DNA from 4 places in the Enterovibrio paralichthyis genome. Region 3 is predicted to be linked to each of the others. Evidence: predicted binding sites of a transcription regulator. Region 3 holds the regulator's gene; each other region holds the start of a gene.
The links. The regulator CRP, encoded in region 3, controls carbon source genes, mostly activating them, when cyclic AMP is high. The targets are predictions, from matches to a motif close to TGTGANNNNNNTCACA.
Positions count from the first base shown of each region.

Region 1: rppH (RNA pyrophosphohydrolase) is a predicted target of CRP. The motif match lies at 1,219-1,234, and genes of this name have one in related genera.
Region 2: KU854_RS07775 (CTP synthase) is a predicted target of CRP. The motif match lies at 996-1,011, and genes of this name have one in related genera.
Region 4: dinG (ATP-dependent DNA helicase DinG) is a predicted target of CRP. The motif match lies at 1,347-1,362, and genes of this name have one in related genera.

Region 1 is NZ_JAHUTS010000039.1:3,887-7,023, reverse strand. It holds gene KU854_RS23520 (DUF6482 family protein) at 1-67, shown strand, start outside; gene mutH (DNA mismatch repair endonuclease MutH) at 76-756, opposite strand; gene rppH (RNA pyrophosphohydrolase) at 1,389-1,913, shown strand; gene ptsP (phosphoenolpyruvate--protein phosphotransferase) at 1,944-3,137, shown strand, end outside.
Region 2 is NZ_JAHUTS010000005.1:37,830-40,966, reverse strand. It holds gene relA (GTP diphosphokinase) at 1-68, shown strand, start outside; gene mazG (nucleoside triphosphate pyrophosphohydrolase) at 136-951, shown strand; gene KU854_RS07775 (CTP synthase) at 1,096-2,730, shown strand; gene eno (phosphopyruvate hydratase) at 2,811-3,137, shown strand, end outside.
Region 3 is NZ_JAHUTS010000009.1:154,448-157,584, reverse strand. It holds gene KU854_RS13085 (heterodisulfide reductase-related iron-sulfur binding cluster) at 1-146, shown strand, start outside; gene KU854_RS13080 (DUF3501 family protein) at 163-759, shown strand; gene KU854_RS13075 (OsmC family protein) at 832-1,236, opposite strand; gene crp (cAMP-activated global transcriptional regulator CRP) at 1,474-2,106, shown strand; gene KU854_RS13065 (hypothetical protein) at 2,269-2,466, shown strand; gene KU854_RS13060 (DUF1338 domain-containing protein) at 2,485-3,137, opposite strand, start outside.
Region 4 is NZ_JAHUTS010000016.1:27,515-30,651, forward strand. It holds gene dinG (ATP-dependent DNA helicase DinG) at 1-1,255, opposite strand, end outside; gene KU854_RS17070 (porin) at 1,775-2,821, shown strand; gene KU854_RS17075 (YccT family protein) at 2,902-3,137, shown strand, end outside.

The DNA.
Region 1 (3,137 bases), on a different contig from region 3:
GGATCCCTACGATGAGTTCGGCCCTGCAGACAGCAGTTGTAAAGAAGACATGGAAATCACTCTTTAAGCGTGACTTCAGGCATCGCCGGGCAACATAAAATGACGGGCGAGGATTTTACCGGTGAACTGAGTTCGAAGGTAAAAACCCCTTGGCAGTGTTTTAATCGGTTGTCCTTTTGCCCCGTAAGCTTCAGTTTTGGCTTTGCTGTTGGCAGCTTTGGGGCGAAGCTGAAGATACTCTCCGTGTTTTGCGTTTATCTCATGCACTTTTCCCAGCACGATAAATTCCATTAGCTCCTCCCAGTCGGCTTTCAGTTGCGCTTCCTCTTCTTCCGAAGGTTGCCATAGCAGGGGCATTCCGACATGCCGCTCACAAACCGGGATCTCCCGCTCGCCTTCGACCGGGATCCACAGCACCGTGGATAACTTGTTGCGGATATGGCTCTCTTCCCAGGTGAGCCCCTGTACCCCGGTTAAGGGGGCGACGCAGACAAAGGTGGTTTCGAGGGGCTTGCCAGTGTGGCTGATTGGGATCGATTTAAGCTCAATTCCCAGATCTTGAAAATCCTGTTCGGGCTTGCTGCCAGCCTCGGCGCCAAGGCAAGTTTCCAGAAGCATACCCACCCAGCCTTTTTCCCGGCGCAGATCGGCCGGGCATTCTAATCCGTGTTGCTCAGCCAGTTCGCCCAACGTAAACCCGGCAAGTGCATAGGCGCGTTCCAATAGTTCTTGTTGTGTCTTGGGAGCAGGGATCATGGCGGTATCGTCAATTCAATTGGGGTTGGTGATAGAAACCTGCCTGAGGTAAGGCCAGACAGGGATGTTGCTGCAGTTCATTCCGCTATCCGGATCATTGTACGCAAACCTAAGTTATCCACAAGGGGAGAGTGCGTGCTGCCATCTTTTTAGTACATGTGTGTATATACAGTGGTTTTTAACCGAAAATTTCTCTCATCTTCCTGGTGTTTGGCGATGTTTTCGTCAAGTGGTGTGGGTAAGTTGCTGCTTGGTGGATCTTTGACCACTTTAAGATCGTCTATAAATTGATCGTCAGCTTTTGACAATGAAATACGAGGGTATGTGTTTATTTGTATGATATATAATGGTTTTTATTCTGTCTTTGTTCGGTTTGGTAAGTGAGTGCTCATGGAGTGAAAACCTACCAAGCCTGTTTGACGCCTGTTCTGCACAAATCTATCCACAGAAAGCGTGAATAAATGTGCGCCTTGTCTCATCAGTCTGTTTATAACTTGGCTATTTGGCCGGTTTTATCCCTAAAGGCGGCTGAAGCCCCCAAAAAACGCGTTTCATACACAATGTTTGTTTACCACTGTGCACATAGTGTGAAAAAATCACTGGTAATAAAGATTTATATTTGAGGTCGTCCAGTGATAGATGGCGATGGCTACCGTCCCAACGTTGGGATTGTAATTTGTAACAGCCACGGTCAGGTTCTCTGGGCTCGTCGATACGGACAACACTCCTGGCAATTCCCTCAAGGCGGAATTGATGACGGTGAAACCCCTGAACAGGCAATGTTCCGGGAACTCTACGAAGAGGTCGGACTGACAAAAAAAGATGTCAGGATATTGGCAACCAGTCGACACTGGTTACGCTATAAGTTACCGAAACGTCTGGTTCGCTGGGAGTCCAAACCTGTGTGTATCGGGCAAAAACAAAAGTGGTTTTTGCTGAAACTGGAATGTGACGAGTCTAAAGTAAACATGCAACGTGGCAGTACACCGGAGTTTGATGGCTGGCGCTGGGTAAGCTACTGGTACCCTGTCAGGCAGGTGGTGTCGTTCAAACGTGAAGTTTACCGCCGTGCTATGAAAGAATTCGCACCTTTGGCGATGCCTTTCAAAGAGCGTAAGCTCAAGCGCAAAAGTAAACGGGGTTCGGTAAAAAACTAGGATCGGCAAAAGACAGGAAAGAGGGCGCGAATGCTGACGAAACTGCGGGATATCGTTAACAATGTCGCGTCATCCAGTGACATTAAACAGGCGCTCAATATACTGGTGCGTGAAACCTGTCTGGCGATGGAAACAGAATGCTGTTCTGTCTACATCGCGGATCATGACCGCCAGAAGTTTGATTTAATGGCAACACAAGGGCTCAATCCCCGCGCCCGGCGTGTGTCACTCTCTTTCGATGAAGGCCTGGTGGGTCTGGTTGGCCGCCGGGAAGAGCCGATAAACCTGGCGCACGCCAGTGGGCATACTGACTTCAAACATTTCCCGGATATCGGGGAAGATATTTTCAATGCCTTTCTTGGCACCCCTATCATCTACCGTCGTCAGGTATTGGGCGTACTGGTTGTGCAGCAGCGCGACTCCCGCCAGTTCGATGAAACCGAAGAATCCTTTCTTGTTACCCTGGCCGCCCAGTTGGCGGTGGTGTTTGCCCATGCCAAAGCTCAGGGGTTTTGGCCTAACACCAAAGGAACCTTATTACTGGAAGGTGCTGCGGCGTCCCCTGGGGTAGCCATTGCTAAAGCCTGGTGTGATGTCTCCCAACCCAGACTGGATCTGGTTTTTCCCGCCTCTTGTCTTGATATCCAAAAAGAACGTGACCGTCTTGACGGTGCGCTGAGCGCTGCGATTGCGGAATTCCGCCGTCTTAGAAAGCGTTTTGACAGCGAATTGAATCAGGACACGCTGGCGATCTTTGATCTTTTTATCCACCTGCTTAACGATCCCATGTTGCGTAAAGCGATGAATGAACGCATCCAACAAGGGGATATGGCGGAATGGGCCGTTAAGCAAACCATTGATGCTTTTGCCGAGCGCTTTCACAACATGTCAGACGCTTACCTCAGGGAGCGTGCCAATGACGTGAAAGAGCTTGGCCAGCGTTTGCTCTATTTCCTGGAAAACCAGGACATCAAGCAGTGGCATTTTGACGAGCCGATTGTGCTCTTTGCCCGTGAGTTAACGGCAGCAATGCTGGCGGCAATTCCCCGTGACCGTTTGGCCGGTGTGGTCGCAGAGGAAGGGGCGGTGAATGCCCATGCTGCGATCCTTGCCCGTGCACTGGGGATACCCGCCGTCATGGGTGTTGAGTTCAGCCCGCAACTGGTGCACCGAAAGCTGGTGGTGCTGGATGGATTTAAAGGACGCCTGCTGGTGGAGCCAGCT
Region 2 (3,137 bases), on a different contig from region 3:
TGCTGGGGCGGGTGATTGCCCGTCTTGAACAGGTCAAGGATGTGCACCAGGCCAAGCGGCTGCACTAAAAAACATCACGGTCAAAAGGGAAAGCTGGTCTTTCCCTTTTTTCTTTACGGACACCAAAGGTTACAGATGAAAAACATGTCGCGAATGCAAGAATTGCTCGAAATTATGGCCACCTTACGGGACCCGGAAAACGGCTGCTCCTGGGACAAAAAACAGACATTCGATTCCATAATTCCTTACACCATCGAAGAAACTTTTGAGACGGTGGATGCCATTGAGCGCCAGAACTGGGCAGATGTGCGGGATGAACTGGGGGATCTGCTGTTTCAGATCGTGTTCTATAGTCAACTCGGTAAAGAGCAGGGGCTGTTTGACTTCGAAGACATCGCGGGGGCAATGTGCGACAAACTGGTACGCCGTCACCCACATGTCTTCGGTGAGAAAGACGAGCAGGGTAATCCTCTGGTGGAAGCCGACTGGGAAGGCATCAAAGCCGCTGAGCGTGCTGCCAAAGCCAAACCGGAAGAGCCGCTCAGCATTCTCGATGATGTCCCGACAGCGCTGCCTGCGTTGGGGCGCGCCAGCAAGCTGCAAAAGCGTTGTGCCCGTTTTGGGTTTGACTGGGGAACGCTTGGGCCTGTGGCTGAAAAAGTGCAGGAGGAGCTCGAAGAAGTGATGGAAGAAGCCGTGATGGCGGATATCGATCAGGAGCGTGTCGACGAAGAGGTCGGCGACTTATTGTTTGCGGTAGTCAATCTTGCCCGCCACCTTGGCACAAACCCGGAAAAAGCACTTCGCAAGGCCAACCTGAAGTTTGAAAAACGTTTTCGTAAAGTTGAAATGAAATTACGCGATAATGGTAAAAACTTGCAGGAAAGTCAGCTGGATGAGCTCGAAATGCTGTGGCAAGAAGTGAAACGTGAAGAGGCGCAAAAAATCTAGGTAAATCACTCCATTGATTTACGACAAAAAAATTCGGCATTCTGTGTGATAGTTTTCACGTTGTGGGAAGTTTCGGGCTCTGGTATCATGTCGTCCCGTCCAGATTTCCAATAATTTCCCCTAAATCCAACTCTCAGGTTTAGCATGACAACGAATTACATTTTTGTTACGGGCGGGGTGGTTTCCTCCCTAGGTAAGGGTATTGCAGCAGCGTCACTGGCGGCAATTCTAGAAGCACGTGGTCTTAAAGTGACCATGATGAAGCTTGACCCTTACATCAACGTGGATCCGGGCACAATGAGCCCAACCCAGCACGGTGAAGTATTCGTTACGGAAGACGGCGCAGAGACCGACCTAGACTTGGGTCACTATGAGCGTTTCATCCGCACCAAGATGACCAAACGCAATAACTTTACCTCTGGCCGCGTTTACGCCGACGTATTGCGCAAAGAGCGCCGTGGCGACTACCTGGGTGCAACGATTCAGGTTATCCCTCACATCACCAATTCAATCAAAGAGCGTGTACTGGCTGGTGGCGAAGGTCATGATGTGACCATCGTAGAAATCGGCGGTACCGTGGGCGACATCGAATCACTGCCGTTCCTGGAAGCAATCCGTCAAATGGCGGTTGAGCTGGGTCGTGAGCGCGCAATGTTCATGCACCTGACGCTGGTTCCTTACCTGGCGGCTGCTGGTGAAGTGAAAACCAAACCTACCCAACACTCTGTGAAAGAACTGCTGTCTATCGGTATTCAGCCAGACATTCTGGTTTGCCGTAGCGATCGCGCAATTCCTGCGAACGAGCGCTCTAAGATTGCCCTGTTCTGTAACGTTCCAGAGAAAGCGGTTATTTCAATGAAGGACGTGGATTCTATCTACAAGATCCCTTCACTGATCCGTTCTCAAGGTCTTGATGACCTGATCTGTCAGCGCTTTGGCATTACTGCACCAGAAGCTGATCTGTCTGAATGGGAACAAGTTATTTTTGAAGAAGCGAACCCAACCGGTGAAGTCACTATCGGTATGGTTGGCAAGTACATCGAGCTGCCAGACGCTTACAAATCTGTAAACGAAGCGCTTAAGCACGGTGGCCTGAAAAACCGCCTGACAGTCAACATCAAGTACGTTGACTCTCAGGACGTTGAAACCAAAGGCACAGAAGTTCTGCAAGGTCTGGATGCAATCCTGGTTCCTGGTGGTTTCGGTGACCGTGGTATTGAAGGCAAAATCCTGGCAGCGAAATACGCTCGCGAAAACAAAATCCCTTACCTGGGTATCTGCTTGGGCATGCAGGTTGCACTGATTGAATACGCACGCAACGTTGTGGGTATGGAAGGTGCAAACTCTACCGAGTTCAACAAGAACAGCAAGTTCCCGGTTGTTGGCCTGATCACTGAGTGGGTTGATGGCGAAGGTAAAGTCGAAGAGCGTACTGAAAAATCTGATCTTGGCGGCACCATGCGTCTAGGCGCGCAACTGTGTCACCTGGCAGAAGGCACCAAAGCACGTGAGCTGTACGGCAACGCAACGATTCATGAGCGTCACCGTCACCGCTACGAAGTGAACAACGTGCTGCGTCCGCAGATCGAAGAAGCGGGTCTGGTTGTATCTGGTCTTTCTGCGGATAAAAAGCTGGTTGAGATCATCGAAAACCCTGAGCACCCATGGTTTGTGGCGTGCCAGTTCCACCCTGAATTTACTTCTACCCCACGCGATGGCCACCCTCTGTTTGAAGGCTTCGTGGCGGCAGCAGGTAAAAATCAGCGTGGTGAGCTGTAACTGAAACAAAGAAGCGGTTGCGTATGACGTGCAGCCGCTTTTTCGCATTTCTAAGCTATTGACATATGAGAGGAAACACAATGTCTAAGATCGTTAAAGTTCTGGGCCGTGAAATCATTGACTCACGCGGTAACCCAACTGTAGAAGCAGAAGTTCACCTGGAAGGTGGTTTCGTAGGTATGGCAGCTGCTCCATCTGGTGCATCTACCGGTTCTCGCGAAGCACTGGAACTGCGTGACGGCGACAAAGCACGTTTCCTGGGTAAAGGCGTTTTGAAAGCAATCGAAGCAGTTAACGGCCCAATCGCCGCTGCTCTGGAAGGCAAAGACGCGAAAAACCAAGCAGAAATCGACCAGATCATGATCGACCTGGACGGTACTGAGAACAAATCTAACTTCGGTGCAAAC
Region 3 (3,137 bases):
GTCCAGTCGCCAAAAAAGTGAAGCAAGCCAATGCCGATCACTTTGCCAGTGATTGCCCGATGGCGGCTTCACACATCGCCAAGCTGGCGGACGTCGATAAGCCCATTCATCCGATGACATTGCTGAGAAAGGCCTATGGCCTTTAACTGACAGGAGCCCGTTATGCAAAAACTGACCGTCAACGATCTGATGTCGCTGGAAGATTATGCCCGTGCCCGAGCCCAGTTTCGCCACACTGTGATGCAGCAAAAAAAGCACCGCTTTATCGCCCTCGGGGCTCATGCGCGCCTGTTGTTTGAAAACCGCCAGACCATCCAATACCAGATCCAGGAAATGCTGCGCATCGAACGCATTTTTGAACCTGAAGGCATCGAAGAAGAACTCAGTGCCTACAACCCGCTGATCCCTGATGGCAGCAATCTGAAAGCCACCCTGATGCTGGAATACGCGGATCCCGATGTGCGCAAAGTGGCGCTGGCAAAACTCATTGGCGTGGAAAACAAAGTGTGGCTTCAGGTGGGCGATGACGAAAAGGTTTATCCCATCTGTGATGAGGATCTGGAGCGTGACAACGAGGAAAAAACCTCCAGTGTGCACTTCCTGCGGTTTGAACTAACACCCCCTATGATAGCGGCGCTTAAAAAGGGCGAAGCCCTCTATGCAGGCGTCGATCATCCGGCGATGAATGTCAGCCAACCTGTCGACACGGCGGTGCAGCTGGCACTGTCTGAAGATCTTGACATGCCGCCGATGAACTAAAAATAGCGAGCAAAAGGAGGGACTTATCCCTCCTTCTCATTTATCCGGTGCTCGACCGGCGTTGTATCACTGTCAGGCCGCAATGATTTCGTAGGAATGTGTCATCTCAATGCCTGCGCCCAGCATCAGGCATACAGAACAGTATTTCTCCAGACTGTCTTTCACGGCTGATGCCACCAGCGCTTCGTCCAGTGCCGTTCCTTTCACCACAAAATGGATGTGGATGCGGGTAAACAGGCGCGGCGCCTTCTCGCGTCGCTCTGCAGAAAGCTGCGCTTCACAGCCGACAACCTGTTGCTTTCCTTCTTCGAGCGCAGCAACCACATCCACCGAGCTGCAACCGCCCGCTCCCATCAACACCATTTCCATTGGGCTTGGGGCGTGCGCACCGCCATTACCGTCCATTACAATGTTATGGCCCGAATTGGACAGACCTAAAAATGTCTTATCTCCGCACCACTTGACGCTTGCTTGCATCGCTTTCCTCCACTTACTTTCAGGGTCGTGATCTTGTCCACGTTTTTAGCCTTTAATAGGGCATTAAGTCCATATCAAAATCAAGAAATCGTGCTGGAAAAAGGATAAACTCAATGACTCAAACAGAGAGCTTGTAGCCTGACTGCCGACACTTTATGCTATCGAGTGGAAACTTGCCGCAGGACGGTGGGCTAAGGAAGACTCATCAGGCAACAACTGCAGAGGAAATGAGAAATTATGGTTCCAGGAAAACCTCAAACAGACCCAACACTAGAGTGGTTTCTTTCACACTGCCACATTCACAAATACCCATCAAAAAGTACGCTGATCCACGCTGGTGAGAAAGCAGAGACGTTGTACTACATCGTTAAGGGTTCTGTTGCAGTACTGATCAAGGACGAAGAAGGCAAAGAGATGATCCTCTCTTACCTGAATCAGGGCGATTTCATTGGCGAACTGGGTCTTTTCGAAGAAGACCAAGAGCGTACTGCCTGGGTTCGTGCAAAATCACCTTGTGAAGTTGCAGAGATCTCTTTCAAGAAATTCCGTCAGCTGATCCAGGTTAACCCTGACATCCTGATGCGTTTGTCTTCCCAAATGGCTCGTCGCCTTCAAGTGACCAGCCAAAAAGTGGGTGACCTGGCGTTCTTGGACGTAACCGGTCGCATCGCACAAACGCTGTTGAACCTGGCGAAACAACCAGATGCAATGACTCACCCAGACGGTATGCAAATTAAGATCACCCGTCAGGAAATCGGTCAAATCGTGGGTTGTTCCCGTGAAACCGTAGGCCGCATTCTGAAGATGCTGGAAGAGCAGAACCTGATTTCTGCACACGGCAAAACTATCGTGGTATACGGCACTCGCTAACGCGAATCTGTCCCAAATAAAAAGCCATCGCATTTGCGATGGCTTTTCTATTTATAGCGTGATCGTGATCGCGCGGATTTTCCTTTCCATTTCATATTTCGGTGCTAATTTTCATTTCAGGAATGTATACCTTTGCATGCAATTGCGCGCAGGATCACCGACATGGATATGGAACACCACATCGTCACCAGCAACGCCAGACAAACACCGAAAATGGCCCCTTGGGGTCAGGTCAGTACTGAAATCACCGGCTTTTCAGACCCCTCCCATTACCAAATGCAGCGTTTGCTGGGAGAGGAAGCCCGCCGTTTGGATATCGCCACCGCCGGGGATGAATGGCCCTTCTCACTGCCTTCGTAAGAGAGCCACTTTCAAAGCCTACTGGTCGGTACTTTCGAAAATCTTGTCTGCTGACGCTTCGACAAAGCCCTGGTACAGCGTACCGTCGGACAATTCATAGCGCTTGGCAAACTCGTAGAAACCACCGGGTACCGTTTGTTGTCCGTCACTGAACGCAACCGGCACCTTATCTGCCATGGTTGACGACTGCTCCAGGTATACCTCCGGGCTGCCTTTTACTTCCCCACCAGATTCATTGATAGCGAAACCGGCCTGACGCAATACATCATTCACCGCTTTCACCGATTCCAGCGAACTGAGCTGATTGACGCTTACCGTGAAATGGTTCGCGCCAAAGCCATGTGCCGCCAACCAGCCGGCGTACTCACTTTCCGCTGACAACATCTGGTAGGTGGCAAAATCCACCTCCCACAAACGCCCGCCACTGAGAAAAGCCGGATTGTTCAGCGCACTGTCCTCGACCTGATCGACCAGACCGCGCACAGTCTGCTGCAGTGGCGTTGAACACTGCCCCACCAGCAACTCACTGATGAACACCTTCGGAGCCTCGGGATTCGGGTGCTCAAAATGGCGCGCAAACAGCTTTTTGGCTTTAAACAGGTACTCACCCTTGGGCTCATAACCAAGAGCAATAAAAGGCGCGGCGAGACGATCCAGGCCGACTTTCGGCA
Region 4 (3,137 bases), on a different contig from region 3:
GTTGAATCCAGCGAGCTAGCGGTGCACCTTTATCTGAGTTTGGTTGAGCCATCAGGGCCCAAACTTTTTCGAGGTTTTCCAGCCGCTGCAGGAAAAACGCGGATTCGGCCAGAATAGGGTCGGCAATCCGGGTGCTGATTTCCCCATCTTTTAAACGCTCAGCGACCAAGTCGTGGAGTTTTGCCTGTGATTGGTTGGCCTTCTTGGCCGCTGTGTGCAGGGTTTTTGCTTCATTGAATAGCAATTCTGGCAGTTCCCCGTCAGGAAAACGGTAAACGCCATCATTGTTTAATGGATAGGCCTGAAGCATATCGCGGACACCGCGTAAGCCCGGTATCAGCGTTTGAACACCACTTTGCAAGGCATCCAGAAAACGGTTACTGCGCTTGATGTCACCGGCGTTGGCGAGCTTTGATGCTGATTGGTTAAGTTTCTCCAGCCAGGAAGCCGCGCCCACCAGACTTGCGGAAGCGGCTGAAAAGTCCCTTGCGACGATAGGTAAGTGGTGGGCTTCGTCGATCATATAGAGGGCCTGTTCAGGCTCGGGCAGTATCACTCCACCGCCCAGCTCCAAGTCGGCCATTAACAGGCTGTGGTTGGCAACGATAACGTCAGCTTTATCCAGATGCTCTCGGGCTTTGGCAAATGGGCACTGTCTGTGTGCACTCAGGCCAGAATGGCAGGTATGTTTGTCGGAAACGATGGATTGCCAGATAGCGTCCGGGATGGTTTTTGGCCAGCTGTCTCTGTCACCATCCCATTTCCCCCGGTTGTAGGCGTCATAGAGGTCGTTGATAAGATCGATGTCTGCCTTCTTGGGTTTTTCCGCAAACAGAACCTGCTGGCCGGCGCCTTCAGCATCCGCTGCACCCGCCAGTTTCTGGCTACAACAGTAGCGTTGACGCCCTTTAGCCAACACAAAACTGAACTCTTTCGGTACAACGCGGCGAAAAAGGGGTAAGTCCTTTTCAATCAACTGTTCCTGTAAAGCAACAGTGGCGGTAGAAACAACAACTTTCTTGTTGTTGTTTACTGCAAACGAAATCGATCCCATCAGGTAAGCCATAGACTTTCCGATCCCCGTTCCGGCTTCCGCTACCAATATCCGGCGTTTAGGGCTGTACTCCCCTGCCAGCGTTTTTGCTATCTCAGCAACCAGGTAATTTTGAGCTTTGCGCGGGATAAAATTCTGCAATTGAGATTTAAGATTCTCATAGCTGGATCGGATGTCTTTTTTGACTGAAGGACTTAGCATTTTTAGGGGTCATCTCGTTTTCGACGCCGCATTATATCACGGGTGGAGAATTGTGAATGACTTCAAGGATTCGAGCATTTGTTTTTATTTATGAGAGTCAGATCACGAAAATCTATTGAACTAATATTAGCTATCACTATGAATTCCAAAGGGAATGCCATTCACTGTATAAATGGAATGCTGGCGATATTTTATCCTGTTATGTTTATTTTTATCGTTATTTATTAGATTAAAATCCTGTGTAATTGTTGCGAGTAAGTTTGCAGAAAATTGACAATTTGACTTCACTATTGTGACCTTACTCGATAATAAAATCATAAGACTATGTATTATAACGATATTTTGATGTTTTGATGTTGTTTTTTGTTGATTTGACAGAATTTAGATTTCTCTGCACTCTAAGTTTCGAAGTTTAAGCGTGTTTGTTGCCGCGTTTTTGTGACGTTGTGACAAGGACAATCATAAAAGGGATTTCGGAACAGGAATTCCAAATTAATAAAGAAAAGGCAGTGGATTAACATGAAAAAGACAATTCTAGCTATGGCAGTCCCAGCTCTGCTGGCAGCAGGTTCAGCAAGCGCTTCTATCACTCTTTATGATGCTGATGGCACTAGTGTTGAGCTGTCTGGTGCTGCAGAAGTTCAGTATCGTCGCACGGGTGCGGAAGACTTCTTTGATCCTGCAAAAGTGTACCTAAACAAAGTCGTCGGTGGAGCTTCTACTGAAGATGGTCAAATCCGTGTTGATGATGGTGATCTTGCATTCCGTATTACTCACCAAGAAGGTGACAACTACGCGTTTGGTGCAATTGAACTGCGCATTGGTGAGCAGGGTGACGAAGCAAACGCCAACTTCTCTGGCTCTGGTGACGTTGTCAATGACGGTTTGTACGTTGGTTTTGGTGGCAACTGGGGTGAGCTGAGCTTCGGTCGTCAACTGGCTATCATCGATGATGCTGGTGTAGGCGTAGACTACGAGCTGAAAGACGTTGCTGGTGTTGACTTTGAAGATACCGACTTTGACCAGCTGATCAAGTACCGTTACAGCGGTGAAGGTTACTGGGCAGGCGCAAGTTACAACGTATCTCAGGATGACGCTTCTGGTTCAAACAGTGACCGTTTGTACGAGCTGGCGGGTGGCGTAAACGTTATCGACTCAGTTGAAGTTCGTGCTTACTATGCAAACTTCAAAAATGAAGCAACAGCAGACGTGGATCAGACTGCTTGGGATCTCGAAGTTGCTTACAACGAAGGCCCATTCTATGCAGGTATCCTGTACGGTCAGTTTGAATCTGAAAACAAAGCTGGCGTTAAGACCCAAGACGTTGACGTAATTGAAATTGCCGGTAGCTACTCTAAAGACAAGAGCAAGTTCGGTGCAGGTGCTGCATTTAACGACGGTCAAGGCCGCGAAGAATCTACCAGCTACTACATCAACTACGGTTACAACCTGCTGACTAACTGCAAACTCTACGCAGAAGTGGGCTATGAGGACTTCCAGGCTGATGATGCTGCAGGCGACTGGGATGGCGTAGGCTACGTTGCTGGTATCGAAGTTAAGTTCTAATTACAGGTTATCCTGTTAAATCTAGCCGCCCAATTGGGCGGCTTTGTTGTTTGAAACATGTTGGAAAAGGAAACGACTACATGAAAGCGCCTTTGCTGTTATTGTCTTTGCTATCTTTTGGTGCGACCGCTGCGACACTAACTCTTGACCCTGGCCTTGAACTGCAAGTGCTTAATGGTGCCAAGTACGAGGGAGACAACTCAGGCATTGAATTGAATGAAGGGAAAAACCAGGTTGTTATCCGTGTTTACGATAATTTCCCCAAAGGTTCGAACGAGGAGTTGTTTGTTTCAAACCCATATGTGTTGACCTTTGA